Regions from separate parts of the Pectobacterium peruviense genome, predicted to be linked through region 3. Evidence: predicted binding sites of a transcription regulator. Region 3 holds the regulator's gene; each other region holds the start of a gene.

Region 1 (9,927 bases), 510 kb from region 3:
AAACGATTGCGCAGCAGGTCAAAGACGAAGTTGCCGCACGAGTCACGCAGCGTTTGGCTGAAGGAAAACGCGCACCGGGTCTAGCTGTTGTGTTGGTTGGCGAGAATCCAGCGTCACAGATTTATGTCGCCAGCAAGCGCAAGGTATGTGAAGAAGTCGGCTTTATCTCTCGCTCTTACGATTTACCCATCACCACAACAGAATCAGAGCTGTTAGCCGTTATCGACCAGCTCAACGCCGATCAGACGATTGACGGTATACTGGTTCAGCTTCCGCTGCCGGAAGGTATTGATAACACCAAAGTGATCGAACGTATCGCCCCAAATAAAGATGTTGATGGTTTCCATCCTTATAACGTGGGTCGTCTCTGCCAGCGTGCGCCATTGCTACGCGCTTGTACGCCACGTGGCATCATCACGCTGTTGGAACGTTATAATATCGATACCTTCGGGCTAAATGCTGTTGTGGTCGGTGCATCCAATATTGTGGGCCGTCCGATGAGTCTGGAACTGTTGCTGTCAGGCTGTACCACCACCGTCACGCACCGTTTCACCAAAAATCTGCGTCACCATGTTGAAAACGCCGATCTGCTGGTTGTTGCAGTGGGTAAACCGGGCTTTATCCCTGGCGAATGGATTAAACCGGGCGCAATCGTGCTGGACGTGGGTATCAACCGTCTGGAAAGCGGCAAAGTTGTTGGCGATGTGGAATTTGAAACTGCGCAGGAAAGAGCGTCTTACATTAGCCCTGTGCCGGGCGGCGTCGGCCCGATGACCGTTGCCACACTGATTCAAAACACGCTACAGGCGTGCGAAGAGTATCATGACCACGCCGAATAATTGGCGATACCCGTCATACTTCAAGTTGCTTGTACGTTGACTGCCCTTACTCACCCCAGTCACTTACTTATGTAAGCTCCTGGGGACTCGTGCGGTTGTCGCCTTCACGCAACTCGGATTATTTAGGATATATTAGGTCAAACACCGATAAGCAGGAATTTATGGCAACGTTTAATCTTGAAAAGCATCCGCACGTTGAACTGTGCGATCTCTTGAAATTGCTGGGCTGGAGCGAAAGCGGCGCGACGGCTAAACTGGCTATCGCCGCAGGCGATGTGACCGTTGATGGCCAGACGGAAACACGCAAGCGCTGCAAGATCGTCGCTGGGCAAACCGTTCAGTTCAACGGCGAGACGGTAACTGTCGCCGAGTAATCCTTACAGCATCGATAATACCGAAAAAAAGCCCGCGATTATTCTGCGGGCTTTTTATTAGCTGAAAACGTCTTTACTGAAAAAGAGTTATTGGCTACTTACGGCGCCAGATCGTTCCCTGCGGGCCGTCTTCCAGCACGATCCCCATTTCATTCAACCGATCGCGTGCCTGATCCGCCAGCGCCCAATCTTTCGCCGCGCGTGCGTCTTTACGCTGTTGGATTAACGCTTCGATTTCTTTCACTTCGTCATCATCCACCTGCGCACCATTTTGCAGGAACTGCTCAGGATCCTTTTCCAGCAGGCCAAGCACGCCAGACAGTTTACGCAGCGCTGATGCCAGATGATTCGCCGCCTGTACGTCTTCCGCTTTCAGGCGGTTAACTTCACGCGCCATATCAAACAGCACCGAGTATGCTTCAGGCGTGTTGAAATCGTCGTCCATTGCTTCGCGGAAACGTGCTTCAAACTCATCACCGCCGTGCGCTTCAACGCTGAGATCCATCCCACGCAATGCGGTATACAGACGTTCTAACGCCGCACGCGCCTGCTTCAGATTGTCTTCACTGTAGTTCAACTGGCTACGATAGTGGCCTGACATCAGGAAATAGCGCACGGTTTCAGGGTCGTAATACGCCAGCACGTCACGTACGGTGAAGAAATTGTTGAGCGACTTTGACATCTTTTCGCGGTCAACCATCACCATGCCGGAGTGCATCCAGTAATTCACATACGGGCCATCGTGCGCACAGCTGGATTGCGCAATCTCATTTTCGTGGTGCGGGAACATCAAATCTGAACCGCCGCCGTGAATATCAAAGTGCTCGCCCAGTTGTTTGCAGTTCATAGCGGAGCATTCGATGTGCCAGCCGGGGCGCCCTTCTCCCCACGGAGAAGACCAGTGTGGCTCACCCGGCTTGGACATTTTCCACAGCACGAAGTCCATCGGGTTACGCTTCACTTCTGTAATTTCAACGCGCGCACCGGCTTGCAACTGATCCAGATCCTGACGAGACAGCACACCGTAGCCTGGGGCGGTATCAACGGAGAACATCACATCGCCATTGCTCGCTACATAGGCGTGGCGACGGGCAATCAACGTTTCCACCATTTCGATGATGTCGGCAATATGGTGCGTCGCTCGCGGTTCGGCATCAGGACGCAGAATATTCAAGGCATCAAAATCGGCATGCATCTCTGCAATCATGCGGGTTGTCAGTTGGTCACTGGTTTCCCCATTTTCGATCGCACGTTTAATAATTTTGTCGTCAATATCGGTGACATTACGCACATATTTCAGTGAATATCCCAGATACCGCAAATATCGCGCCACCACATCAAACGCCACGAAAGTACGCCCGTGACCGATATGACACAGGTCATAAACGGTGATGCCACACACATACATTCCCACCTGATCGGCGTGGATAGGTTTAAATTCCTCTTTTTGGCGACTCAGCGTATTAAAAATCTTTAGCATCAGGGCGTTCCAGTGTTTTTATAAAAATGGTTTTCACAAAAAAATGGTTTCACAAGAGTGGTGTTCACACAAGCATCGTGTTCGCACGATAGATCAATCACAGTGGCAGTTAACGTCAGTAACATCAATACATTCAGGGTTTATACCCCAACGACGTATTGAAACCTGAACCCTACTGTATTGCAAGGTTAAGAAGAGGGAATAAGCGAGAAAGGATAAAAATGAAATGGCCCGGAAAATCCGGGCCATTTCATACAATCGGCGTTACTGACGAAAAAATAATCTGCTGACAAAAACAATCAGCGCCAACGTGGATTCGACATCACAGAATATTTTCCGCTACCGAGCAAGGCAATAGCGATACCAGCAAAGAAGAAGACAGCCGTGCCTTCAACACCCCAGGCACCGGTTTTTTCCAGCGCAACGAAACCACCAGGGTGAACCAGCAACGTCGCGACGAGCATGGTGAAGGAGAAAATCAGCGCAGAAGGGCGTGTAAAAATCCCTAAAATCATCAGGATCGGTATGATGACTTCGCCGACGTAGACCCCGTAGCCAATAAAAGCAGGGAGTCCTGCTGAGGTCAGCATGCCTTCAATCGCGCCAATTCCGCCGTGCACTTTGTGCCAGCCATGAAACAGCATCAAAATACTGAAAGACACGCGCAGGAACAGCTTGCCAAAATCCGGTTTGTCTAACAGACGATTAACACCATCCAGAATACCCAGCATAGTTCACCTATCTCTTTAGAGTTATTTAAGAAGAATAAGAATTACTCTCAGATTAATCTGAGCAGCAAAAAAAGAACACGTTGATTACGCAAAACATTGATCTGGGGCAACAAAAATCTCATTCAAATTAATTAACTATAATTACATTAATTAATCAATTTATTTGTTTTCAAAAGTCTACATTGCGTGATCAAGGCATTATCAATGCCTATTTGACCACAGCACGCACTTCGCAACGATTACCTAAATCAGAGTAGTAAACATTTTTATACGACGCTTCCATCACCCCATCGCCAACAAACGCGCGGCAAGACTGAAATACTGACTCAATCGACCAGTTATGCTATAACAGCGCTCTTGTTGTTCACCGTATTTTGTGAACTGCACTCTTATCACTAAGGCTATCTAGGGTTCATTATTATGATTACGCTTCATACCAACCACGGCGATATCGTTATTAACACGTTTGCAGACAAAGCGCCGGTTACTGTAGAAAACTTCCTGAACTACTGCCGCAGCGGTTTTTATGACAACACGATTTTTCACCGCGTGATTGATGGTTTTATGATTCAGGGCGGCGGCTTCGCTCCCGGTATGGATCAAAAAGAAACCAATGCGACAATCAAAAATGAAGCCAACAATGGCCTGAAAAACACCCGTGGCACGCTGGCGATGGCTCGTACCAACGATCCGCATTCTGCTACTGCCCAGTTCTTTATCAACCTCGTTGATAACGATTTCCTGAACTTCCGTTCAGAGCGTGCCGATGGTTGGGGCTACTGCGTATTCGCTGAAGTGACCGACGGCATGGACGTCGTTGATAAAATCAAAGCCGTTGCAACTGGCCGCAGCGGCATGCACCAGGACGTACCGAAAGAAGACGTGGTGATCACCCACGTAACGGTTAGCGAATAACCCGACCTGCATGGCAACGCTGTTTATTGCCGATCTGCATTTAAGTCTTCATGAACCGGCGATTACCGCCGGTTTTCTGCGTTTTTTACGCCATGAGGCAATTCATGCCGATGCACTTTACATTCTTGGCGATCTGTTCGATGCCTGGATTGGTGATGACGATCCGCAGCCACTGCATGCGACTATCGCCGCTGAATTGTATGCATTACATCAGCGCGGCATTCCCTGTTATTTCGTGCACGGCAACCGTGATTTCCTGATCGGCAAGCGTTTCGCCAGACAAAGCGGTATGACGCTGCTACCGACAGAAAATGTCGTTGACCTCTACGGTCAGAAAATCCTCATTCTGCATGGCGATACCCTGTGTACTGACGATCTGGCCTATCAAAAATTTCGTCGCCGCGTGCATAACCCATTAACTCAGCGACTCTTCTTGCTATTACCTTTATCGCTGCGTCTGAAGATTGCCGCTAAGATGCGTGCCAGCAGCCAGCAGGCCAATCAGCAAAAATCGCAGCAGATTATGGATGTAAACCCTGAGCAGGTAATTGAACGCTTACGGCACTATCAGGTGAAGACGATGATCCACGGTCACACACACCGTCCGGCCATCCATGCGGTTGCTCTCGGCGAATCTTATGGTCGGCGTGCCGTTCTCGGTGCCTGGCATGAGGAAGGGTCGATGATTAAGGTCACGCCACAAAATATCGAACTGATTTCCTTCCCATTTTAATGCGTTTCCTGCCATTGACTTAACAATCTATCACCTAATCCCCCCAGTATTTCCGCATACGCAACCGTTTTCCTCGCCATAATGGCGTGATATGCTCTACGCCCTCAATGTCAGACCCTCTCGTCTGGCCGACGCAAAATCGTCACGAACACGTACAATCACAGGAGCGTTACAGGCATGTCATCCAACGTTGCCCCGGCAAAAATTGCCATCGTCATGGGTTCAAAGAGTGACTGGGCCACTATGCAGTTTGCTGCGGAAATCCTCACCACGCTGAACATTCCTTTTCATACCGAAGTCGTTTCCGCACACCGGACGCCGGATAAGCTGTTCAGCTTTGCTGAGCAGGCGGCACAGAACGGTTTTGACGTCATCATCGCTGGCGCAGGCGGCGCAGCACACCTACCGGGTATGCTGGCAGCAAAAACGCTGGTTCCTGTGCTCGGCGTGCCGGTACAAAGCTCGACGCTGAGCGGTGTCGACAGTCTGTATTCCATCGTTCAAATGCCTCGCGGCATCCCGGTCGGCACGTTGGCAATCGGCAAAGCAGGCGCAGCGAATGCAGCTCTGCTGGCCGCACAAATTCTCGCCCTACATGATAATGGTATCGCCGCTCGTCTGGCAGACTGGCGTCAGGCGCAAACTGATGATGTGCTATCTCACCCCGATCCGCGGGAGGAGGCATGAAACCGGTCTGCGTATTAGGCAATGGTCAGTTGGGCAGAATGCTCCGTCAGGCGGGCGAACCGTTAGGGATTGCTGTTTATCCCGTTGGGCTGGATGCAGAGCCAGAATCGGTGCCGTTTCATAACAGTGTGATTACCGCCGAGATCGAACGCTGGCCAGAAACCGCCCTCACCCGCGAGCTGGCTGAACACACCGCGTTCGCAAACCGTGATATTTTCCCACGTCTGGCCGATCGCCTGACGCAAAAGCAACTGCTGGACTCGTTGAATCTGGCAACCGCGCCTTGGCAATTACTGGCCAGCGCCGATGAATGGCCACACGTCTTCACCTCATTAGGTGAACTCGCTATCGTTAAACGCCGAGTCGGCGGTTACGACGGCCGTGGACAATGGCGCTTGCGTGACGGCGAACAGCAGACGCTGCCCGCAGACTGCTACGGCGAGTGCATCGTTGAGCAAGGGATTAACTTTTCCGGTGAAGTCTCACTGGTTGGCGCCCGCAATACGCACGGTAAATGCGTCTTCTACCCACTAACACATAACCTGCATCAGGATGGCATTCTGCGTACCAGCGTGGCTTTCCCTCAGCCTGACCCACAATTGCAACAGCAGGCTGAACAGATGCTGTCCGCGATTATGAATGCGCTGGGCTATGTAGGTGTGATGGCGATGGAATGCTTTATTGTCGGTGACCACCTGCTGATTAATGAGCTGGCTCCACGCGTACATAATAGTGGGCACTGGACACAAAATGGCGCGTCGATTAGCCAGTTTGAACTTCATCTGCGCGCCATTCTGGATCTACCGCTGCCGGTACCGGTCGTCGAAGCGCCGTCAGTGATGGTCAATTTGATCGGGACGGATGTGAATATCGACTGGCTGGCGCTACCGCTAGTGCATTTACACTGGTATGAGAAAGACGTTCGTCCTGGTCGCAAAGTTGGACATCTCAATCTGCCGTCGTCGGATATCGCACAGTTGCAACATACGCTGCAATCGCTGGCACCTCTATTACCAGAGGAATACCACATCGGTCTGGCGTGGGCAGAAGAAAAACTCACCGCCTGACAGATCGGCGGCGGTTATCCGGCAGGCGGTACTCTGCCGGGTAACTATCATTAGATCAGATAACAAGACGGTTAGATCAGATAACAACACATCTGAACACAACGCGATTAGATGCAGCGGTAGGCAAGGCACGACACCACCGATACGCCCCTTAAAAGAGAAAAACTATCATTCCGCGTGACATCAGAAAAATTGCGTTTATTATTTCATCTGCCTTTTATTTTATTTATTGTTCACTTTCCATCACTCGACAATTAAATAAAGTATCAATAACGAGCCGTTAAAAATATTTAAAATAAAGTATCAACTTTGATATTTTAATTCGCGCGGAAATTTATTAAAATACCCCCCGTCAATTCATTTCTGTGATCGCCTCAATATTATTCGCTGACCACCACGATATAGAATGCCGCCACAAAACAGTATTGACCTGTTGACATAATTAGCAATATGTCTTGTTCGATTTTTAAACTCTGTAACGGCAAGTTGCCGATACTGTAATTTTTATACCCCAGCATGACGGGTATTAATGTGTTCACCGAGGAGAAACCAGTAAATGAGCACAATTCAAGATAGCAGCCACGTGTTAGAACAGGCTTCAGGATGGCGTAAAAGTGACACCGTCTGGATGCTGGGCCTCTATGGCACGGCCATCGGCGCTGGCGTGTTATTCTTACCTATCAATGCCGGCATTGGTGGTTTAATTCCGTTAATTATCATGGCACTGATTGCCTTTCCGATGACATATTATTCTCACCGTGCATTATGCCGTTTTGTATTATCCGGCAAGAAAGGTGGCGAAGATATTACCGAAGTCGTTGAAGAACATTTCGGCGTTGGTGCAGGTAAATTAATCACTTTGCTTTATTTTTTCGCTATTTATCCGATCCTATTAGTTTATAGCGTTGCCATCACCAATACGGTAGATAGCTTTATTACTCACCAATTACATTTGCCTTCTCCACCACGTGCTGTGTTGTCATTAATATTGATCCTCGGGTTGATGTTTATTGTCCGCTTCGGTGAAGCGATGATCGTTAAAGCAATGAGTGTGCTGGTTTATCCTTTTGTTGCCGTACTGATGCTGCTGGCACTGTATTTAATTCCGAACTGGAACACCTCTGTTTTTGAAAACATTTCTCTGAGTTCCAGCGTAACGGGCAACGGTCTGTTGGCGACATTATGGCTGGCTATTCCGGTGATGGTTTTCTCCTTCAACCACTCGCCGATTATCTCCTCTTTCGCCGTTGCCAAACGCAAAGAATATGGTGATGACGCAGAGAAAAAATGCTCACGCATTCTGTCTTACAGCCACATCATGATGGTGTTGACTGTGATGTTCTTCGTTTTCAGCTGCGTACTGAGCCTTTCTCCAACAGAACTGATGGAAGCAAAAACACAAAATATTTCCATTCTGTCCTATCTGGCGAACCATTTTAATAGCCCGGTAATCGGCTATCTGGCCCCGGTAATTGCGACCATCGCGATCTCTAAATCCTTCCTTGGCCACTATCTGGGTGCAGGTGAAGGCTTTAACGGCATGATCGTGAAATCTCTGCGCAGCAGAGGTAAAACCATCTCCAACACCAAACTGAACCGCATTACTGCGCTGTTCATGCTGATTACCACCTGGATTGTCGCCACACTGAATCCAAGTATTCTGGGTATGATCGAAACATTGGGCGGCCCGATTATCGCGTGTCTGTTGTTCCTGATGCCGATGTACGCCATCCAGAAAGTCCCAGCGATGAAAAAATACAGCGGCCACATTAGCAACGTCTTTGTTACGCTCATGGGACTGATCGCTATTTCCGCCATTGTTTACAGCCTGCGCGATCTGCTGTAAGCCCTACCCCTAATTTAACGCCGGGACGTTGTTTAACGACCGGCGTTTTTTTTCAAGGAAATCGCTATGGTCAGCGTATTTGATATCTTCAAAATCGGTATCGGCCCGTCCAGTTCTCATACCGTCGGCCCGATGAAAGCGGGTAAAATGTTCACCGACGATCTGGTGAATCACGCTCTTATCTCATCGGTAACACGTATCGTCGTTGATATTTACGGCTCGCTCTCCCTCACGGGAAAAGGGCATCATACTGATATCGCCATCATTATGGGGCTAGCGGGTAATCTGCCAGATAGCGTAAACATCGATAGTATTCCGGCCTTTATTCAACAGGTGAAAGACACTCAACGGCTACCGATCCTCAACGGTCAGTATGAGGTCAGCTTCCCGCTGGAATCTTCCCTGCGTTTCCAACCGGAGAACCTGCCGCTGCATGAAAACGGCATGACCATTCGCGCCTACAACCAGCAAGAGCTGGTCTATAGCAAAACGTATTATTCCATCGGGGGCGGATTCGTCGTCGATCAGGAAAACTTTGGTAAATCCAATCTGGCAGATGAAAGCGCGCCCTACCCGTTCTTTTCTGCCCAGAAGCTGCTGCAACATTGCCACGATCACTGCCTGTCTTTATCCGCCATCGTCCTGAAAAACGAGATTGCGATGCACGGGCGGGAAGCACTTGAGCACTATTTTGCCGACGTGTGGAAAACCATGCAGGACTGCATGCACCGCGGTATGAATACCGAAGGGGTATTGCCCGGCCCATTACGCGTTCCCCGCCGTGCATCAGCACTGCATCGCCTATTATTCATCAACGATCGTTTCTCTAACGATCCGATGGATGCGATGGACTGGGTTAACATGTTCGCAATGGCCGTATCGGAAGAAAATGCTGCGGGAGGCCGTGTCGTCACCGCACCGACTAACGGCGCGTGCGGCATTATTCCCGCTGTGCTGGCCTATTACGATCGCTACGTTCAACCCGTCACCCCAGAAGCTTATCTGCGCTACTTTCTGGCATCCGGTGCTGTCGGCATACTCTACAAAATGAACGCGTCTATTTCTGGTGCCGAAGTTGGCTGCCAGGGAGAAGTCGGCGTTGCCTGTTCGATGGCAGCAGCCGGTCTGGCTGAGCTACTGGGTGCCAACCCGGAACAAGTGTGCATCGCCGCAGAAATTGGTATGGAGCATAATCTGGGGCTGACGTGCGACCCCGTCGCGGGTCAGGTTCAGGTGCCGTGCATTGAACGTAACG
Region 2 (9,927 bases), 620 kb from region 3:
GGTTACGTCGTCGCTTTGGTGGCCGCATCCATGCTCGTAACGACGGCATTAAGCCGTTTATCAGCTCCGTACGCTCTGGGTGCTGGGGTTATTACTTGCCCGATCAGGATCACGGCCCCGAGCACAGTGAATTCGTTGATTTCTTTGCGACCTATAAAGCAACGCTGCCTGCTGTCGGACGGCTGATGAAAGTGTGCCGTGCTGATATTGTGCCGCTGTTCCCAGTATATAACGCCAAAGACGGTTGCCTTGATGTATTTATTCGCCCGCCGATGGACGATTTGGCGGAAGCGGATGATGCCTACATTGCACGGCGCATGAATGAAGAAGTTGAAATTCTGGTCAGACCGAACCCTGAGCAATACACCTGGATTCTTAAATTGCTGAAAACCCGCAAGCCGGGTGAGATTGAGCCATATTGCCGCGATGAGCTATACCGCAACAAGCAGTGAGCTGAGTCGTGTGTAGACGTATGGATAAAAAAGCCGGACGAGAAATCGTCCGGCTTTTTACTATCATAATATCGTCCGCCAACTCAGCTGCGGGTCGGTTATTACAATGATTATTCCACGCGCAGGATGCGGATGGTGTTGGTTGTGCCTACGGTGCCCATGATATCGCCCTGTGTGACGATAACCAGATCCCCAGACATCAGGAACCCTTTATCACGCAGCAGGATAACAGCATCATTGGCGGCAGCAACGCCGTCAGTGTAGCTGTCGAAATGCACTGGTGTAACACCACGATACAGTGCGGTCAGGTTCAGCGTGTGCTCATGACGGGACATGGCGAAAATCGGTAAGCCAGAACTGATACGAGACATCATCAGGGCGGTACGGCCAGATTCTGTCATAGCGATCAGTGCCGTCACCCCTTTCAGGTGGTTAGCCGCATACATAGAAGACATCGCGATGGATTCTTCCGTGTTATCAAACTGCACGTCAAGGCGGTGTTTGGAGACGTTGATGCTTGGAATCTTCTCCGCGCCTAAACAGACTTTCGCCATGGCAGCGACGGTTTCAGCCGGATATTGACCCGCAGCAGTTTCTGCTGACAGCATCACGGCATCGGTGCCATCCAGCACGGCGTTGGCGACGTCCATTACCTCAGCGCGCGTTGGCATCGGGTTAGTGATCATCGATTCCATCATCTGCGTGGCGGTAATGACCGCACGGTTCAACTGACGGGCACGACGAATCAACTTCTTCTGAATCCCTACCAGTTCTGGATCGCCGATTTCAACGCCCAGATCGCCCCTCGCGACCATAACCACGTCGGAAGCCAGAATAATGTCATCCATTGCGGCATCTGAACAGACGGCTTCAGCACGTTCAACTTTTGATACGATCTTGGCGTTACAGCCAGCGTCGCGTGCGAGGCGGCGTGCATAGTTGAGATCTTCACCGGTACGTGGGAAAGAGACAGCCAGATAGTCGACGCCAATTTTTGCGGCAGTAATAATGTCGGCTTTATCTTTTTCCGTCAGGGCTTCGGCAGACAGACCGCCACCGAGTTTGTTGATGCCTTTATTGTTAGACAGCGGGCCACCAACGGTGACTTCGGTGTAAACTTTCAGACCTTCAACCTGGAGGACTTTCAGCTGTACGCGACCGTCATCCAGTAACAGAATGTCGCCAGGCACTACGTCGCTCGGCAAGCCTTTGTAATCGATCCCGACTTTTTCTTTATCGCCTTCGCCTTTCGCTAAGTTAGCATCCAGCAAGAATTTGTCGCCGATATTCAGGAAGATTTTACCTTCTTTGAAGGTAGAAACACGAATTTTTGGACCCTGTAGATCGCCAAGAATGGCAACGTGGCGGCCTAATTTAGCCGCAATTTCACGAACTTTGTTGGCACGTAATTGATGATCTTCTGCTGTGCCGTGAGAAAAATTCATGCGTACTACGTTAGCGCCCGCATTGATAATCTTTTCAAGATTATTATCGCGGTCGGTAGCGGGCCCCAGGGTGGTAACAATTTTGGTTCTTCTGAGCCGTCTGGACATGTATAACTCCGTTCACTTGTGAAGCTGTAGTGTTGCGATTAAGCGTCGAATAACGGTGCAAAATGTCACTTTACAACAAAACTATTTCACCTGCGTTATCCGAACATCGTGTTGAGTCTGATTATCATACTGTACAGGTAATGCTCGTCATCTTTCCATAACCGCCGTTTGTGGTTACATCGAGATGAGGCGGGTAGATGATACCGCTCATTTTTATTACCCGTCATACTTCAAGTTGCATGTGCGTTGGCTTCGCTTACTCACCCGAATCACTTACTTGAGTAAGCTCATTGGGACTCCTTCGCTTGCCGCCTTCCTGAAACTCGAATTATTTAGGGTATAGGATATAACTAAAAGCAAAGCACAACGTAAAACTTACCTATCACCTGAAAGGGTTAATCAATCGTTCGTCTTTATCAAAGCGCGATTCACGTAAGGCTTCTTTGACCCGTTTCAGGTTATCTCGAAATTTTTCCCCACGACGAAGTGTGAACCCCGTCGCCAGAACGTCGATCAATGTCAACTGAGCGATGCGGGATACCATCGGCATATAGACATCGGTATCTTCAGGCACGTCAAGCCGTAAGGCCAGCGAGGCTTCACGCGCCAGCGGCGTGCCATCCGACGTGATGGCGATCACTGTCGCATCGTTCTCACGTGCCAGTTGCGCCATTTCGACCAGACTTTTGGTTCTACCAGTATGGGAGATCAACACCACGACGTCGCCGTCGCTGGAATTCATGCAGCTCATGCGCTGCATAACGATGTCATCAAAATAAACCACGGGGATGTTGAAGCGGAAAAATTTGTTCATCGCATCGTGTGCGACTGCGGCGGAAGCACCCAGACCAAAAAAAGAAATTTTCTTCGCCTGCGTCAGCAAATCTACGGCGCGGTTGACGGCGGTAACATCCAGGCTCGATTTCACCTGCTCTAAGCCCGCCATCGCGGATTCAAAGATTTTACTGGTATAGGCGTCAACGCTGTCGTCTTCTTCAACGTTACGGTTCACATACGGCGTACCGTTCGCCAGACTTTGCGCCAGATGTAGTTTAAAATCGGGAAAACCTTTAGTTTCAAGGCGGCGACAGAAACGATTAACCGTTGGCTCACTGACGTCGGCCATTTTGGCCAGCGTCGCGATGCTGGAGTGAATAGCCGTCTGCGGAGTGCTCAGGATCACTTCAGCCACTTTTCTTTCTGATTTGCTCAAGAGTTCTAAGTGACTCTGGATTTTTTCCAGCATATTCATACGACAAGGGCCATGTAAGTTTTTTCCGATTTCAACTAAAGGTACAACTGGCATGCATTACGTGAAAAAATGCACGTCGTGAAAATATACTACGACCTGTGGTGGTTGGCAGAGAGCAACGCGCTAAGTTGGCGCCTTTTTTTGCCAGAACATGACATGTGTCTAACTTTCAGAAAAGTAATCGACTGTCAGAAACGACGAAAAATTTCGTTTTAGGGCGAACGCATAAGTGACTTCAGCCACTGCACAGACCGATTTATGCAGGTTTTCAGTCAATACTGATCATTATTTAGCATTTTTATGATGGGTTTACTGGCTGTAGTCAAAAAGAGTACATTATCGCTGTAATAAAATTACAGCATCCTGCAACGAGGAGATGAACATGGCGGTAACTTCAACAGCCCAAGCGTGCGATCTGGTTATTTTCGGTGCCAAGGGCGATCTGGCGCGCCGTAAATTGCTGCCTTCCCTGTACCAGTTGGAAAAAGCAGGTCACATCCATGCGGACACCAAAATTATTGGCGTAGGGCGTGCGGATTGGGATAAAGCGGAGTATACCCGCGTCGTGCGCGAAGCGCTTGACACCTTTATGAAAGAAGCCATCGACGATAAGTTGTGGGAAACGCTAAGTAGTCGGCTGGATTTCTGCAATCTTGATGTGGAAGACACGAAAGCCTTCAACAAGCTGGGCAAGATGCTTGACCAGAAAAATCGCACCACGATCAACTATTTTGCGATGCCGCCCAGCACATTTGGGGCGATCTGCAAAGGGTTGGGAACCGCAGGGCTGAATAAAGAACCTGCTCGCGTGGTGATGGAAAAACCGCTGGGTACCGACCTGGCATCTTCTCGCGTGATTAACGATCAGGTCGCGGAATTCTTCAACGAGTGCCAGGTTTACCGTATCGACCACTATCTGGGTAAAGAAACGGTTCTGAACCTGCTGGCGCTGCGTTTTGCCAACTCGTTGTTCTCCTCAAATTGGGATAACCGGACGATCGATCATGTGCAGATCACGGTAGCCGAAGAAGTGGGGATTGAAGGGCGCTGGGGCTATTTTGATAAAGCCGGTCAGATGCGTGACATGATCCAGAACCACTTGTTACAGATTCTGACGATGATTGCGATGTCGCCGCCGTCTGATTTGACGACCGACCGCATCCGCGATGAAAAAGTAAAAGTGTTGCGTTCACTGCGTCGTATCAATCGCTCCAACGTGCATGAAACAACGGTGCGTGGCCAATATTCTTCTGGTTTTGTTCAGGGACATAAAGTGCCAGGCTATCTGGAAGAAGAGGGGGCGAACAAAAGCAGCAGCACGGAAACGTTTGTCGCCATTCGTGTCGACATCGATGACTGGCGCTGGTCTGGTGTGCCGTTCTACCTGCGTACCGGGAAACGTCTGCCAACGAAATGTTCAGAAGTGGTGGTGTACTTTAAAAATCCGGCACTGAACCTGTTCCATGATTCTTACCAGCAGTTACCGCAGAACAAGCTGATCATTCGCTTGCAGCCGGATGAAGGCGTGGAAATCCAGATTCTGAATAAAATTCCAGGGTTAGAGCACAAGCATCGCCTGCAAACGGTGAAGCTGGATCTGAGCTTCTCGGAAACCTTTAATCAGCAGCACTTGGCGGATGCCTATGAGCGCCTGTTGCTGGAAACCATGCGTGGGATTCAGGCGTTGTTCGTTCGTCGTGATGAAGTTGAAGAAGCCTGGAAATGGGTGGATTCCATCATGGATGCGTGGGCGATGGACAACGATGCGCCGAAGCCGTATCAGGCAGGAAGCTGGGGACCGGTCGCATCTGTCGCGATGATTACTCGCGATGGCCGTTCCTGGAATGAGTTTGAGTAATTTTTTGATAATACGTCAGTAACGGGAATGCGGAGGTTATTCGGCATTCCATCGTTTTAATGTATGGCTAACGGTGCGGTCGGACATCTGCGGCGACGCAGATCCCTGTGGCAGGGGCGCGCTATATAATTAATGATGCCTTCGGGCATGACTGGAGATAACTTTTGATGAAAAACTGGAAAACGAGCGCGGAACAGATTTTGACAACGGGTCCCGTTGTTCCTGTGATTGTGGTCAACAAACTGGAACACGCGGTGCCGATGGCAAAAGCGTTAGTCGCGGGCGGCGTTCGCGTTCTGGAACTGACATTGCGTACCGACTGTGCCATCGACGCGATCCGTGCGATTGCTAAAGAAGTACCGGAAGCCATCGTGGGTGCAGGCACGGTGACAAATCCTCAGCAACTGGCTGCGGTTGTTGAAGCGGGTGCGCAGTTTGCCATCAGCCCCGGTCTGACCGAGCCGCTGTTGAAAGCTGCGACGGAAGGCAACATCCCGTTGATTCCAGGTATTAGCACCGTGTCTGAATTGATGCTGGGTATGGATTACGGCCTGCGTGAGTTCAAATTCTTCCCAGCAGAAGCTAACGGCGGCGTGAAAGCGCTCCAGGCGATTGGTGGGCCGTTTGCTCATATTCGTTTCTGCCCGACTGGTGGCATTACGCCGAACAACTACCGTGATTATCTGGCGCTGAAAAGCGTGCTGTGCGTAGGCGGTTCTTGGTTGGTGCCGAACGACGCGTTGGAAAGCGGCGATTACGCGCGAATTACTGAGCTGGCACGTGAAGCTGTTGCGGGCGCAAAAGCCTAAGTTCGCTGGTTACTGAATGACGAAGGCCACTCACTGAGAGTGGCCTTTTTTATGACGGACATCCTTGTCCGTCACCCTGCGAGCCGTCGCAATGCATCAGCCGCTGACTTTTACGCCTGCTGCGACACGCTTTGCGATGTCGACAGCATCGTCTGTCGTTTCTGCACTGGCTAACGCAACGCCCATACGGCGTTTCCCGCTGATATCCGGTTTACCAAACAGGCGAATTTGCGTATGAGGGAGGAGCGCGTTTTCCAGTCCCTGATAACGTACGTTGTTGCTATCAAGTTCCGGTAAAATTACCGCGGAAGCCGATGCACCGTATTGACGAACGGATCCAATTGGCAGCCCCAGGAAAGCGCGAACGTGCAGGGCAAACTCAGACAGATCCTGAGAAATCATCGTCACCATGCCAGTATCGTGTGGGCGAGGGGAGACCTCGCTGAAAATAACCTCATCACCGCAGACGAACAGCTCAACGCCGAACAGACCATAACCGCCGAGCGTTTTCACGACATCGCTAGCCATCTTCTGTGCGCGTTCCTGCGCTAGTGCACTCATCTGCTGCGGCTGCCAGGATTCGCGATAATCGCCGTCTTCTTGTCGATGACCGATTGGCGCACAGAAATGAATGCCGTCAACGGCATGGATGGTCAGTAGAGTGATCTCAAAATCAAAATTAACTAACCCTTCAACGATGACGCGTCCACCGCCCGCTCGTCCACCCTGTTGGGCATAGCGCCATGCCAGCTCTAACTGCTCAGCGGAACGAATCAGGCTTTGTCCTTTGCCAGATGAACTCATGACCGGCTTAACAATGCAGGGATACCCAATTGCATCTACTGCTTGACGAAAGCTTTCTTCGCTGTCGGCAAAACGGTAGGTGGATGTTGGAACGCCGAGTGTTTCGGCAGCCAGACGACGGATGCCTTCACGGTTCATCGTCAGGCGTGTCGCTTCAGCACAAGGGACAACGTGGTGACCCTGTTTTTCCAGCGCCACCAGCATGTCGGTAGCGATAGCCTCAATTTCCGGCACGATGTAATCAGGGCGTTCGGCTTCAACCAACGCTTTTAATGCGTCGCCATCCAACATATTGATGACGTGGCTGCGATGCGCAACTTGCATCGCGGGTGCATCGGCATAGCGATCGACTGCGATCACTTCGATTCCAAGGCGCTGACATTCAATCGCCACTTCTTTGCCTAATTCACCGGAGCCAAGCAGCATCACTCGTGTGGCATCCGCACGCAGGGCGGTTCCAATCGTTAACATAACCTTATACCTGATCGGGTTGTGAAAAATGGCCGCAGTATAAACGAAAACGTTTGCGTGCGCATTAAAGAGGGGACGCTCTGGAATGCGTTACGCAAAAGCGCATCAAGAGACAAGGACGTGGCTTGGCATTGCTAGGCAATCGTGCCACTCTTCTTGCAGTGTGAAAATTTTATGTCAAGACAACGAGATCCGACGCGATGAAGACACCGCAAGCTGAAAAAAGACCCCACGCGATAAGTACACATGGCGATACGCGCATCGACAACTATTACTGGCTGCGTGATGACGAGCGTGCCGATCCGCAGGTGTTGGCCTATCTGGAACAGGAAAACGCCTACAGTGAAGCGATCATGGCTCCTCACGAGGCACGGAAACGGTCGTTGTATGACGAAATGGTTAACCGTATTCCGTCGACGGATATGTCTGTGCCGTATGTCAGGAAGGGGTATCGCTACCAAAGTCGCTATGAGCAGGGTAAAGAGTACGCCATTTATCTGCGCCAACCTGAACAGGCAACAGATGCGTGGGACACGCTGTTGGACGGAAATCAACGTGCTGAAGGGCATGAGTTTTATAGTCTCGGCGCGCTTGAGATTAGTCCTAGCAATTCGCTGTTAGCACTCTCGGAGGATTTCTTATCTCGTCGGCAGTACACGATTCGCTTTCGTGACCTGAATCGCGACGAATGGCTACCGGATGTGATCGAGAATGTGACTGCAGGTGCGGAATGGTCGGCAGATTCAACAGTGCTGTACTACGTGCGTAAACATGACAAAACGCTGTTACCGTATCAGGTCTACCGTCATCGCTTAGGCAGCGATCCGGCGCAGGATGAGCTGGTGTATGAAGAGAAAGACGATACGTATTATGTCAGTCTGAGTAAAACGACATCAGAGCATTACATCACCATTTATCTCAGCAGCACTACGACGACCGAGGTGCTATTGCTTGATGCGACGATCCCAGATGCCATGCCGCAGGTATGCATTCCACGTCGAAAAGATCATGAATATGGCATCGATCACTATCAGGACCGGTTTTATCTGCGTTCCAATCGAGACGGAAAAAACTTTGGTCTTTATCGTTCGGATAAGCCTGATGAACACGCGCTGGAAACACTGATTGCCCCACGTGAGCACTGCGTGCTGGAGAGTTTTGAACTTTTCCGTGATTGGCTGGTGGTGGAAGAAAGAGAGCGTGGTTTGACCAGCTTACGTCAGATTCACTGGCATACGCAGGAAGAGAAAGCGATCACCTTCAATGATGCGAGTTATGTGACGTGGCTGTCGTACAACCCTACGCCAGAAACGGCATTGATGCGATATGGCTATTCATCAATGACAACCCCCAGCACGCTGTATGAACTGAATCTGGACACGGGCGAACAGCAGTTACTTAAACAAGCCGAAGTGAAAGATTTCTCCCCAGATAACTATCGGAGCGAACGTTTGTGGATCACTGCCAGAGATGGCGTCGATGTGCCCGTTTCTTTGGTTTACCATCGCGACCATTTCAGCCCAGGTAAGAATCCGATACTGGTCTATGGCTACGGCGCTTATGGGAATAGCATGGATCCTGACTTCAGCGTTAGCCGTCTGAGCCTACTAGACCGAGGGTTTGTTTTTGCCTTAACGCACATTCGTGGTGGCGGTGAACTGGGTCAGCAGTGGTATGACGATGGCCGGTTACTCAATAAGATGCATTCCTTCACGGATTTCATCGATGTGTCTCAGGCATTGATAGAAAAAGGCTATGGCGATAGGAAAAACATGTTTGCCATGGGGGGCAGTGCGGGAGGTTTGCTGATGGGCGCGGTCGTGAATATCGCCCCTGACCTATTTAAAGGCGTTGTCGCTCAGGTTCCGTTCGTTGATGTGTTGACGACAATGTTGGATGAGTCTATTCCGCTGACGACGGGAGAGTATGACGAGTGGGGCGATCCGAATGAACAAACCTACTATGACTACATCAAGCAATACAGTCCGTATGACGGTGTTACCGCACAACGCTATCCACATTTGTTGGTGACTACCGGGTTACACGACTCTCAGGTTCAGTATTGGGAGCCTGCAAAGTGGGTGGCGAAATTACGGGAAGTCAAAACGGACGATCGTCTGGTGCTGTTGTACACCGATATGGAAGCTGGGCACGGCGGAAAGTCTGGTCGCTTCAAACGCTATGATGATATTGCGCTGGAGTATGCTTTCCTGTTGATGGTGCTTGAAAAGGCTGCGTAAAGTCAGGAATAAGAGCTAACAGCTGCGGTTATGAGGGTAAACCCGTTTTCGGGTTTACCCGATCGGCATGGGACATTACTTCGGTAATACCCGTACTCAGGTGATATCAGCTTGCGGTTTCTTCGCCTTTTTATCGGCACGTTTTTCGGCTGCCGTTTTCAGGGGCTTTTTCTTACTGTTCTTTTTACTATCCAGTCCTTTACTCATATCTTGCCTCGCTTGATAAAAGGTAAGGTTGCCACTCCATTAACCTCTTGTGTGGGTCGATATGCAAGCAGAAAATTGTTTTTGCTGTGTAAGAATGTAACCCGTGGAAAGGGATGTTTTCCACGGTAAAGCCGTCTTAGATTGGAATGAGGGGAATCGCTATTTGGACTTCGGTTCGTAGGGTAAACGAGAGAATTGTAGTGAACGCTGGCGATAAAACATTACACGCTCACGAAAGTAGTTACGCAGGTGCTCGGGTTGTTCTCTCTCAACGACCTCTG
Region 3 (9,927 bases):
GAGCAGCGCGATGGGCTCTTCGCGCACGCCCAATTTGCGAAACAGGCTACAGGAGGGGTGATAAACCGCCGTCCCCGACAAACGTGCGCCGACGTCCGTTACGCCCAGCGTATTGACGATGAACGAGGTCAGATCCTTCATGCGTTCGGCAACACGTTCGGCACGCAGTACCCATTCAGGTTCATCGGCCAGATATTCGGGATAGTGGCGGATGGCGTTCATACATGAACCGGCAGGAGAAATGATCGGGTCGTCATTGTCCTCCAGCGCGGCAATTACGCTTTTCATACCGGGAATGGCGCTGTTGATATAACCGCCGTTGATGGCAGGCTGCCCGCAACATGACTGTTTTTCGGGAAAGTGCACGTTGCAGCCCAACTGCTCTAATAGCATTACGGAATCACGCGCCATACGGGATTTAAGGGCGTCACCAATACAGGTAACAAAAAAATTAACATTCACGACAGACTCCCATTACTCAATGTAGATGGATTTTTTATTGTGATATCAGGCCATAAACAGGTAGTACACCAGGCCGACCTTGAGCCCAAGAATGATGATATAGACGCCGCAATACTTCAGCGTACCGGACATAATCGCGCTGCCTTGTCCTTCCATGCGTGTTGCCGACACCGCGATCGCAATACTTTGTGGCGATATCATCTTGCCGCCAGTGGCCCCAGCGGTGTTCGCCGCAGCCAGCCAGACGGGATCAACATGCAATTTTTCCGCAGCCATAGTTTGCAACTTGCCAAATAGCACGTTGGAATTGGTATCGCTGCCGGTGACGAAAGTGCCTAACGCCCCAATCACGGGAGCAATAAACAGGTAGCCACCTCCGGTGACGTCCACCATCGTTTGTGCCAGCGTGGCGATCAGTCCGCTGACATCCATTACCGTCGCCATGGCGACGATGGCGGTAATCGCGATAATCGAATTTCTGAGCTGTTTTACCGTGCTGGCGAAGACATGCAGCATGGTCCCCAGATTCGCGCCCTGTATAAAACCGCCCAGCAGGCTGGCGATGATGATCAGGACGCCCGGAGTGGCAATCCAGTCGATCTTCAACTTCAGCACCTGTGTCTCCGTTAGGTGGAAGGGAATGACGGACGCCACTTGAGAGACGGTGCCTTTGATGGTGGGGAACAGCGGAGAACAAAGTAGAATAAAGGTAAAAATCAGGATGTAAATCGCACAGGCGCGTAGCAATTGACTGCCGGAATAGCCTGATAGGGACACGCGCTGAGCGCTGTCGATAAGGTAGGTGGTGTCGGTTTCTTTCTTACGGCATTTTGCCATTAACGTAACCGCAATCAGGCTGACTAAACTGCCTGCGAAGGCGGGCAATTCGGCTCCAAGATGGACGGCCACAATATACTGCGGCACCAGCGTAGTTACGCCACACACCAGCGTAATAGCGAACACACCGCGAATAGCTTTAATACCGCCGCCAATGATTGCGACGATGACAAAGGGAAGCAGTATGTTGAATAACGCCAGTTGCAGTACAACCGTGGCGCTTAATGTGGTGACCGGAAGATGAACCTGTTCCGCTAAAATCGAAACCGGAATACCGACAGCACCAAAGGCGGTAGGGACGGTATTGGCGACCAGTGATGCGATGGCTGCCTTCATCGGGTTGAAGCCGAGTGCGATAAGGATGCCGATGGGGATCGCAACGGCGGTGCCATAACCCGCAGCCGCTTCGAGGAAACCACCAAAACACCATGAAATCAGCAACACCTGAATACGTTTATCATCGCTGATACTGGCAAGAACATCCCGTAGCACATCCATGCTGCGTGTTTTTTGCATCAGGTTATAGCTGTATATCGCCCCCAGAATAACGATGATAATTGGCCATAAACCTTTCAGTGCGCCATAGCCTGCCGCTAACCCCAGCGTTCTTAGTGGTGTGTGCCAGAATAAGGCGGCGATCACGACGGTTAGCGTCAACGTAATGAGTACCGCGTGATGGATAGGCATTTTTATTTTGAGAATAAGAACAATCATGACCAACAGTGGGAAGCTACCCAGCAAAAAATATAAATAATCGTGCATAGCGGTGTCCTGACATCCTGATTTTAAGAAGTAAAAAACAAGGAATACCAACGTGGTGCTATATACACTTATATAATGAGTGGTTATTAAATAATTTTAGCTGAATCGGGTCAGATGAAACAAAGAAGCGCAAAAATGGTGTGAGATTAGTTACTTAATGGTTAATTTAGTTGCTTAAGTGGGGCTATTGGGAAACCGGTGTGCGGATAAACCGTCGAAAATAGCGACGTTTATTTCATCATAAATGGCGGAAGATGGAAGATGAACGGCAATGTAAAAGGAGTCAGTGGAGAAGAAAATACAAGAAATGGTGCGTTCAATTGGACTCGAACCAACGACCCCCACCATGTCAAGGTGGTGCTCTAACCAACTGAGCTATGAACGCATTTAGATAACGAACTGCCTGTCTGACAGCGAGGCGAATAGTAGCGAGCAAGGTGAAAACTGGCAAGAGGAAAAATGCAATTTTGTGCTCTTGCCAGCGTGATTGCTGTGGTTGTATCCGTTCCGCCGTTTTTTTCGACGATACCCGTCATACTTCAAGCTGCTTGTGCGTTGGCTGCTCTTAAATACTCGGCCCGTCGTGGGCCTCGCCCTAAAGGGCCGCTGCAAGCAGCGTTCAAATCCGCTCCCGGCAGATTTGTCACCCAGTCACTTACTTGTGTAAGCTCCTGGGGATGAAATGAGAGACTTCCTGTCTCTCACCGAAGGCCAGCCGTTGGCTGGTCAAATTCGTTCCCGACGAATTTGTCGCTCGGTTGCCGCATTACAAGGCCATAAATGAGCCTTGCCCTAAAGGGTCAACGCTTTGGCGTTGTTCAAAACGCTAGCGTTTTGTCACGCAACTCGAATTATTTAGGGTAGAAAACAGAGTGAAACGTTATCTAACGTGCTGCCCGCGCTAAGATTCGTGCGGCAGGCTGGCGCTGAAGAAAACGAATTCGCGTCACCATCATGACTGCTGCCGCTGTCAGACCAATGATGAAACCACACCAGAAACCCGCAGGCCCCATGCGTGGCACGATAACATCCGTCAACGCGAGTAGGTAGCCGCTCGGTAAACCTAACACCCAATACGCGGTGAACGTAATATAGAAAATCGCGCGGGTGTCTTTATAGCCTCGCAGTACGCCACTGCCGATCGCCTGAACGGCATCAGAAATTTGATAAACGGCAGCCAACAGCATGAGCTGAGAAGCCATTGCAACCACCAGCGGATCCTGATTGTAGAGTAGGGCGATAGGCTCACGTAGCAACGTGGTAAAAATGGCTGTGCAACCGGCTAACGCTACACCAGCCATGATACCTGTGTGCGCCGCAATGCGGGCGTTTTCAACCGAACCCTCCCCTAATCGGTGCCCGACGCGAATGGTAGTAGCGACGCCAACCGAGAGCGGGAGAACGAACATCAGAGAGCTGAAGTTCAGGGCAATCTGGTGACCGGCCACATCGACGACACCGAGCGGTAATACCAACAGCGCCACCACAGCAAACAGCGTGACTTCAAAAAGCAGTGCCAGCGCAATCGGTAAGCCGAGGCCAAACAGACGTTTCAGCACGGCAACATCTGGGCGGAATGCGGGGCGGTGGAGGCGGATATCGCGTAGCCAGGAAGCTCGTCGAGTGTAGAGCATCATCAACAGCATCATGATCCAGTAAACCGATGCGGTAGCCACGCCACAGCCGACGCCGCCCAGTTCGGGCATGCCAAATTTACCGTGAATAAAGATATAGTTAATCGGGATGTTAATTAATAGCCCGATGAATCCAATCATCATCCCGGGATAGGTTTTGGATAGCCCCTCACACTGACAGCGTAACACCTGATAGAACAGGTAGCCGGGAACGCCCCACAGCAACGCATGCAGATAACCGATGGCTTTTGCCGCCAGTTCAGGTGAATCGTCACTCATCAGATTAATCGCGTATTCCCCCTGATACAGCACCAGCATCGTCAGTACAGAAATGATGGCGGCCAGAAAGAAAGACTGTCGCACCTGATGAGAAATGCGATCGCGACGGCCGGAACCGTTGAGCTGTGCGACAACCGGTGTTAACGCTAATAGCAGACCGTGACCAAAAAGAATAGCGGGTAGCCAGATAGAGGTTCCCACTGCGACGGCTGCCATATCGGTGGCGCTATAAGCACCGGCCATGATGGTGTCAACCACACCCATCGACGTTTGGGACACTTGCGCAATAATGACAGGAACAGCAAGCGCCGATAATTTACGCGCTTCTGTCAGATACTGTTGCACGGATACCTTCCTTGAATGACTTAATTTTGCTAGCGGGATGAATGATCTGGATATGGAAAACGTCAAGAATAAAATGAGAGCGTTATTGTAACGACTTAATAAAAGTAAACCAGCATGAAAGAGAATATATTCTTTTTGTTACGCTGCGGTTTCGATAGCGTTTGACGCTCCGTATTCTGGTTTGGTTTTCCGCGGAATATCGGGCACACTGCATACAGTCATTTCTTTGTTTTTAAGAGGCAAACCGCATGTTTACCGGTATTGTTCAGGGCACTGCACCTGTGGTGTCGATTGAAGAAAAATCCAACTTTCGCACGCACGTTATTCAACTCCCCCCTGATCTGCTGCCAGGGCTTACGCTCGGTGCCTCAGTGGCGCACAACGGCTGCTGTCTGACGGTAACTGCCGTTGATGGCGATCGCGTCAGTTTTGATCTTATGAAAGAAACGCTGCGGCTAACGAATCTGGGCGATATTCATGAAGGTGATGTCGTGAATATTGAGCGCGCCGCGAAATTTGGCGATGAGATCGGCGGCCACGTCATGTCGGGCCACATCATGTGTACGGCGGAAGTGGTCAAGATTCAGGTTTCAGAAAATAATCATCAGATTTGGTTCCGCCTGGCAGATGAAGCGCTGATGAAATACGTGCTGCATAAAGGCTTTGTCGGGATTGATGGCATCAGTCTGACGGTGGGAGAAGTGACACGCGGACGTTTCTGCGTGCATTTAATTCCAGAAACGCTGAACCGTACAACGCTGGGTCAGAAGCGCTTGGGCAATCGCATCAATATTGAAATCGACCCGCAAACGCAGGCCGTGGTCGATACCGTAGAACGCGTGTTAGCCAGCAAGCAGGCGAGCGACCTCGTCAGCGAAGAGTAATCCCTGCGCAGCATCTTTTTGTAAACCGGATGAACATCATCATCCGGTTTTCTCTTTTCTTTTCTCTCTCAGCGCGAAACGCGTAATCCACCGTCAATCCCATTGATACTGAATACGATCTGCCAGAGCTGAAGTTCTCTGGCTCTGAACGCCCCTGCGCACGCGTTCAGATAGTAGCTAAACATCCGACGAAAACGGGCGGTGTAGCGTGTGGAAAGCTGGGGCCACCCTTGTTGAAAGCGCGTATGCCATGCCAGTAATGTGCGATCGTAATCGGCACCGAAGTTGTGCCAGTCTTCCATTACCATGTAAGGCTCACTTGCCTGCGCGATGTGCTGCATAGAGGGAATACAGCCGTTGGGGAAGATGTATTTATGAATCCAGGGATCAATGTGCGGGTTGGTCTTATTGGCGCCGATAGTGTGCAGCAGGAACAGTCCATCGGGCTTAAGACTGCGTTTTGCCATGCGAAAGTAAGCGCCATAGTTGCGCGGGCCGACGTGTTCAAACATACCGACAGAGACGATCCTATCGAATTGCTGGTTCAGATCGCGGTAGTCTTGTCGCGCAATGGTGACGCCAAGATCCTGACAGCGCTGTTGCGCCAGACGCTGTTGCTCTCTGGAGATGGTGATGCCGTAAACGGAGACACCGTAGCGACGCGCGGCGAACTCAGCAAGCCCGCCCCAGCCGCAGCCGATATCCAGCAGCGTCATGCCTGATCTTAGCTGGAGTTTTTCGCAAATCATGGTGAGTTTGTCTTCCTGCGCTTGTTCCAACGTGTGCGCCTGTTTCCAATAAGCGCAGGAATATTGCATGTAGGGATCGAGCATTAGGGTAAAGAGATCATTACCTAAATCGTAATGTGCTTTGCCGACAACCTGAGCACGTCTGCGGGACTGCAAATTGGTGACGCGGGAAATGGCGACTCGAGTAAGATCGTGCAAGCGGCGAGGTAGTGTATTTTCTAGCCCTGCACGCAGGACACGATGGAAGAACATATCCAGCCGTTCGCACTCCCACCATCCGTCCATATAGCTTTCACCTAATCCCAACGAACCTTCTCGCAAGACACGTTTAAAAAAGCGGGGATGGGTAACGTGGATATCAAAGGGGCGAGTACCGTTGATCGCGATATCCGCAGCGGCTAACGTGTCTTGCATTATGTGGAACCAAGGCGCGGTATCGTGATCCCATTTTTCTGCATAAGGTAATCCCATCATGTCTCCTTAACTTTTCACGAGTATCCCCGTCATACTTCAAGCTGCATGTGTGTTGGCTGCGTTCAGTCACCCGAATCACTTACCGGAGTAAGCTCATCGGGATTCCTTTTCTTGCCGCCTTCCTGCAACTCGAATTATTTAGGGGTAAAAGTATCGTAAAACACCTGGACAGCACTTACTGCAGCCGACGTATCGGCTGTCACCAGAGAAAAATGAAGAAGAAATTTGCACGTAAACAGGATCTCATTGGCAAAAGCACGGACCTGCTTACTGACGTGCGGCTATCGCTATTTTGGTTTTATCAGTGAAACTGAAACGCAGGGTTCAGTTTAGAGTTGCTCCAGCCAATATACAAGAAAATTGGCTGGAGCAAGCAGAGAGGGAAAGCGGGCAGGAATAGAAAAACCGTCTGTATTGGTCGTCGAGATTAACGGCGATAATCGCGGAATGGACCATCGGCAACCGAGCGACGTTCAATCAGCGTCGGGTGTACTTCAATGACGTGCGCATCTTCTCGCTTACTGGTAATACGATCCAGCAGCATAGAAAACGCGGATTGGCCCAGGCGTTCTTTCGGTTGATGGATGGTGGTCAGCGCTGGCGTAAAGAAGCGCGCATGGCGCACGTTGTCATAACCGATCACCGAAATATCCTGTGGCACGCGCAGGCCCAGTTCGTCGGCTGCACAGATGGCACCCATCGCCATAATATCGCCACCACAGAATACGGCCGTAGGTCGCTGTTTCTGCGCGAGAATCTGATGCATGGCTTTATAGCCGGATTCCGGTTCGAAATCGCCCTGAACAACCCATTCGTCGCGCACGGCGATGTCGGCTTCCTTCAATGCTTTTAAAAAGCCGAGGTAGCGCCCGCTGCCGGTGTTGCGCTCTTGAATGCCGGGGATCGCGCCGATATCTCGATGACCGCGTTCAATCAGGTAGCGACCCGCCATATAACCACCTTCAAAGGCGTTATCGATAATCGTATCGGTAAAATCGCTGTGCATCTGTCCCCAGTCCATGACGACCATTGGAATGCTGCGATAATCTTCCAGCATGCCCAATAGCTCCGGCGGGTATTCGGCGCACATCACCAACAGGCCGTCGACGCGCTTTTGCGCCAACATGGAAAGATAAGCGCGCTGTTTGCCAATGTCGTTATGAGAATTACACAGCACCAGCGTGTAACCTTTGGCATAACAGCTGTTTTCGACTGCTTCAATGATCTCGGCAAAGTAGGGGGCTTCGCTGGATGTGGCCAACAAACCAATAGATTTAGTGTGATTAACTTTGAGGCTGCGAGCGACGGCGCTGGGCGAATAGTGCAATTCTTTGATTGCCGCCCTGACGGCTGCCTTAGTCTCTTCGGCGACGAAACGTGTTTTATTGATCACGTGCGATACGGTTGTGGTGGAAACGCCAGCACGTTTTGCCACATCTTTAATCGTTGCCATCTAAAAATGACTCCTGAACTTACCTGTTACAGACGTAAGTATATTGTTAATCGTTTGCCTACGTTTAAAGTTCTTCTTCTAAGCTAAAAAACAGGATTTCAGAAGGAGAATGCCGAATGTTATACCGAAGGGGTCTGGGTTGACGTTTTTCGACTGATACGCAGCGCTTTCATAAACAGCGGATTGTGTCCGATTTATCATGAAAGTGAAAGGGCTAATTTATACTATTAGTGATGCATTCGTCCGAGATTTTTCGCTAGAATTATGAAAGAATCGTAATAACCCTATTATTTGTAGCTTTAACCGTCTAAGCGGGTTCTGCTGCACATGGTGGTGTCTTTTTTTAGATGAAGTTTCAGATGAAACTTGTTCGCTAATAAGGAGTGGTTTATGGATACAGATCTGAAGATGTCTTTACTGACAACCGTTGGCTCGTTAGCTGTGATCATCGCGTTTAGCTTTATTGCGGTGCTGAACTAACCGATCGGCTTCTGCGCTGGTTGGTATTCAGACACGTTGGTGGTGCATAAACGTGTCTGAATTATTTAGGGTATAACCGGTATAATTTGCTTAACGAATGGTCTGTGGCGTGACCACGCGACGCGCGCCAACGTAGTGCTCCTGCCAATAATCTTCGCTCAGCTTGCTGATGCGAATATCTGAGCCCGTACGCGGCGACTGGATAAATTTCCCTTCTCCCAGATAAACCCCAACGTGATCGGCTGCGCCACGATTATTGATGCGGAAGAAGACCAAATCGCCACTTTCTAGTTCACTCTTTTTAATCGGCGCGGCATCACGTAGGTGATACATTTCGTTTGCGGTACGCGGGATTTGGATCTTGACGACGTCTTTATAGGCGTAATAAACCAGTCCGCTACAGTCGAATCCGGTAAAGGGAGATGAGCCGCCCCAATGGTACGGTTTACCTATTTGGCTCATCAATTTATTCATGGCGGTCGTTTTGGCATGCTGATAGCGTTTTTTATGCGCCGCGCTCAGCGCCATTCCTTTTTCGGTGGGAGACGGGTTTTTATCCACCTTCTCTTTGAGTGCGGTTTTCTTTAACCCGGTTTTAACTCTGGCCTGTGCAGTTGTCTGCTTCTCGTCTTCAGGTTTCAGTTTTTTAAGGTTTTTCTTTACTAGCGCGGGCGTGCTGCTTTGTGTCCGTGACGGTTTTTTTTCTGTCGATTTGTTAGCGCTACGGGGTTTGGTTTTAGTGCTGACTGCGGTAGGTTCGGGTTTTTTGCTTTTGATCGGCGTCGGTGATTTAGCATTACTCTTTGTTTGACGGCTTTTCTTATTCGTTTCTTCAACGACGTTTTTCTTCGGTGCCGAATGCGGGGTATGCGGCGCAGCCTGAACGACGTTCAGGCATAGATTACTGAAAAATAATATAAAAAGAGTAATAAATAAGCGCATAATAAAAGTGACCGAACATAATCCTTAACTCGCTCAATCCTCACAGTATTCCTGAAAACGGCGTCATAAAAAAGTAGGCACGGTCGCTTTATTCATACAGAATAGTGAAAAAACGTTAATAGTTGTTTTTTCGATTGATTTATCAGCATTTTTTGGCGTTGATTTCATCAGCGACGCAAAGCGACGAGAAAAATAACCCTACAAAAAATGGCGTTTTTTTGTAGCTAGTGGCATCGGTACAATATCATTGAGTCAATGTCGCTGTCGCAATACTTCTGACGGCGGCTCATGGCTAGCGTTTTGGACGTTAGCCATCCTATAGGTTTAAGGAAGCAAGAAGATGACGACACCGACAATTGAAAAAATTCAGCGCCAAATTGCTGAAAACCCGATTCTGCTGTACATGAAAGGCTCCCCGAAATTACCAAGCTGCGGTTTTTCCGCACAGACCGTTCAGGCATTGTCTTCATGTGGCGAACGTTTTGCTTATGTAGATATTTTACAGAACCCAGATATTCGTGCTGAGTTGCCGAAATACGCAAACTGGCCGACATTCCCGCAGCTGTGGGTTGACGGCGAATTAGTTGGCGGCTGTGATATCGTGGTTGAAATGTTTCAGCGCGGTG

Evidence for each region. Region 3 encodes PurR, which represses purine synthesis genes. Its sites were predicted from a motif close to CANGCAAACGTTTGCNTG; they were not measured.
Region 1: purE (5-(carboxyamino)imidazole ribonucleotide mutase) is a predicted target of PurR. The motif match lies at 5,130-5,147, and genes of this name have one in related genera.
Region 2: purT (formate-dependent phosphoribosylglycinamide formyltransferase) is a predicted target of PurR. The motif match lies at 7,242-7,259, and genes of this name have one in related genera.

What each region holds. Positions count from the first base shown of each region.
Region 1 is NZ_CP161826.1:1,487,047-1,496,973, reverse strand. It holds gene folD (bifunctional methylenetetrahydrofolate dehydrogenase/methenyltetrahydrofolate cyclohydrolase FolD) at 1-839, shown strand, start outside; gene ybcJ (ribosome-associated protein YbcJ) at 1,001-1,213, shown strand; gene cysS (cysteine--tRNA ligase) at 1,308-2,693, opposite strand; gene DUT67_RS06765 (DoxX family protein) at 2,993-3,424, opposite strand; gene ppiB (peptidylprolyl isomerase B) at 3,845-4,339, shown strand; gene lpxH (UDP-2,3-diacylglucosamine diphosphatase) at 4,350-5,072, shown strand; gene purE (5-(carboxyamino)imidazole ribonucleotide mutase) at 5,250-5,759, shown strand; gene purK (5-(carboxyamino)imidazole ribonucleotide synthase) at 5,756-6,826, shown strand; gene DUT67_RS06740 (HAAAP family serine/threonine permease) at 7,383-8,672, shown strand; gene DUT67_RS06735 (L-serine ammonia-lyase) at 8,739-9,927, shown strand, end outside.
Region 2 is NZ_CP161826.1:2,622,584-2,632,510, reverse strand. It holds gene lpxM (lauroyl-Kdo(2)-lipid IV(A) myristoyltransferase) at 1-452, shown strand, start outside; gene pyk (pyruvate kinase) at 563-2,005, opposite strand; gene DUT67_RS11940 (MurR/RpiR family transcriptional regulator) at 2,388-3,257, opposite strand; gene zwf (glucose-6-phosphate dehydrogenase) at 3,640-5,115, shown strand; gene DUT67_RS11930 (bifunctional 4-hydroxy-2-oxoglutarate aldolase/2-dehydro-3-deoxy-phosphogluconate aldolase) at 5,283-5,924, shown strand; gene purT (formate-dependent phosphoribosylglycinamide formyltransferase) at 6,021-7,199, opposite strand; gene DUT67_RS11920 (S9 family peptidase) at 7,400-9,439, shown strand; gene DUT67_RS11915 (DNA polymerase III subunit theta) at 9,806-9,927, opposite strand, start outside.
Region 3 is NZ_CP161826.1:2,001,236-2,011,162, forward strand. It holds gene DUT67_RS09115 ((Fe-S)-binding protein) at 1-462, opposite strand, end outside; gene DUT67_RS09120 (L-lactate permease) at 508-2,061, opposite strand; tRNA gene DUT67_RS09125 (tRNA-Val) at 2,370-2,446, opposite strand; gene DUT67_RS09130 (MATE family efflux transporter) at 2,946-4,319, opposite strand; gene DUT67_RS09135 (riboflavin synthase subunit alpha) at 4,568-5,203, shown strand; gene cfa (cyclopropane fatty acyl phospholipid synthase) at 5,272-6,423, opposite strand; gene purR (HTH-type transcriptional repressor PurR) at 6,854-7,879, opposite strand; gene DUT67_RS09150 (YnhF family membrane protein) at 8,270-8,359, shown strand; gene DUT67_RS09155 (C40 family peptidase) at 8,450-9,301, opposite strand; gene DUT67_RS09160 (Grx4 family monothiol glutaredoxin) at 9,642-9,927, shown strand, end outside.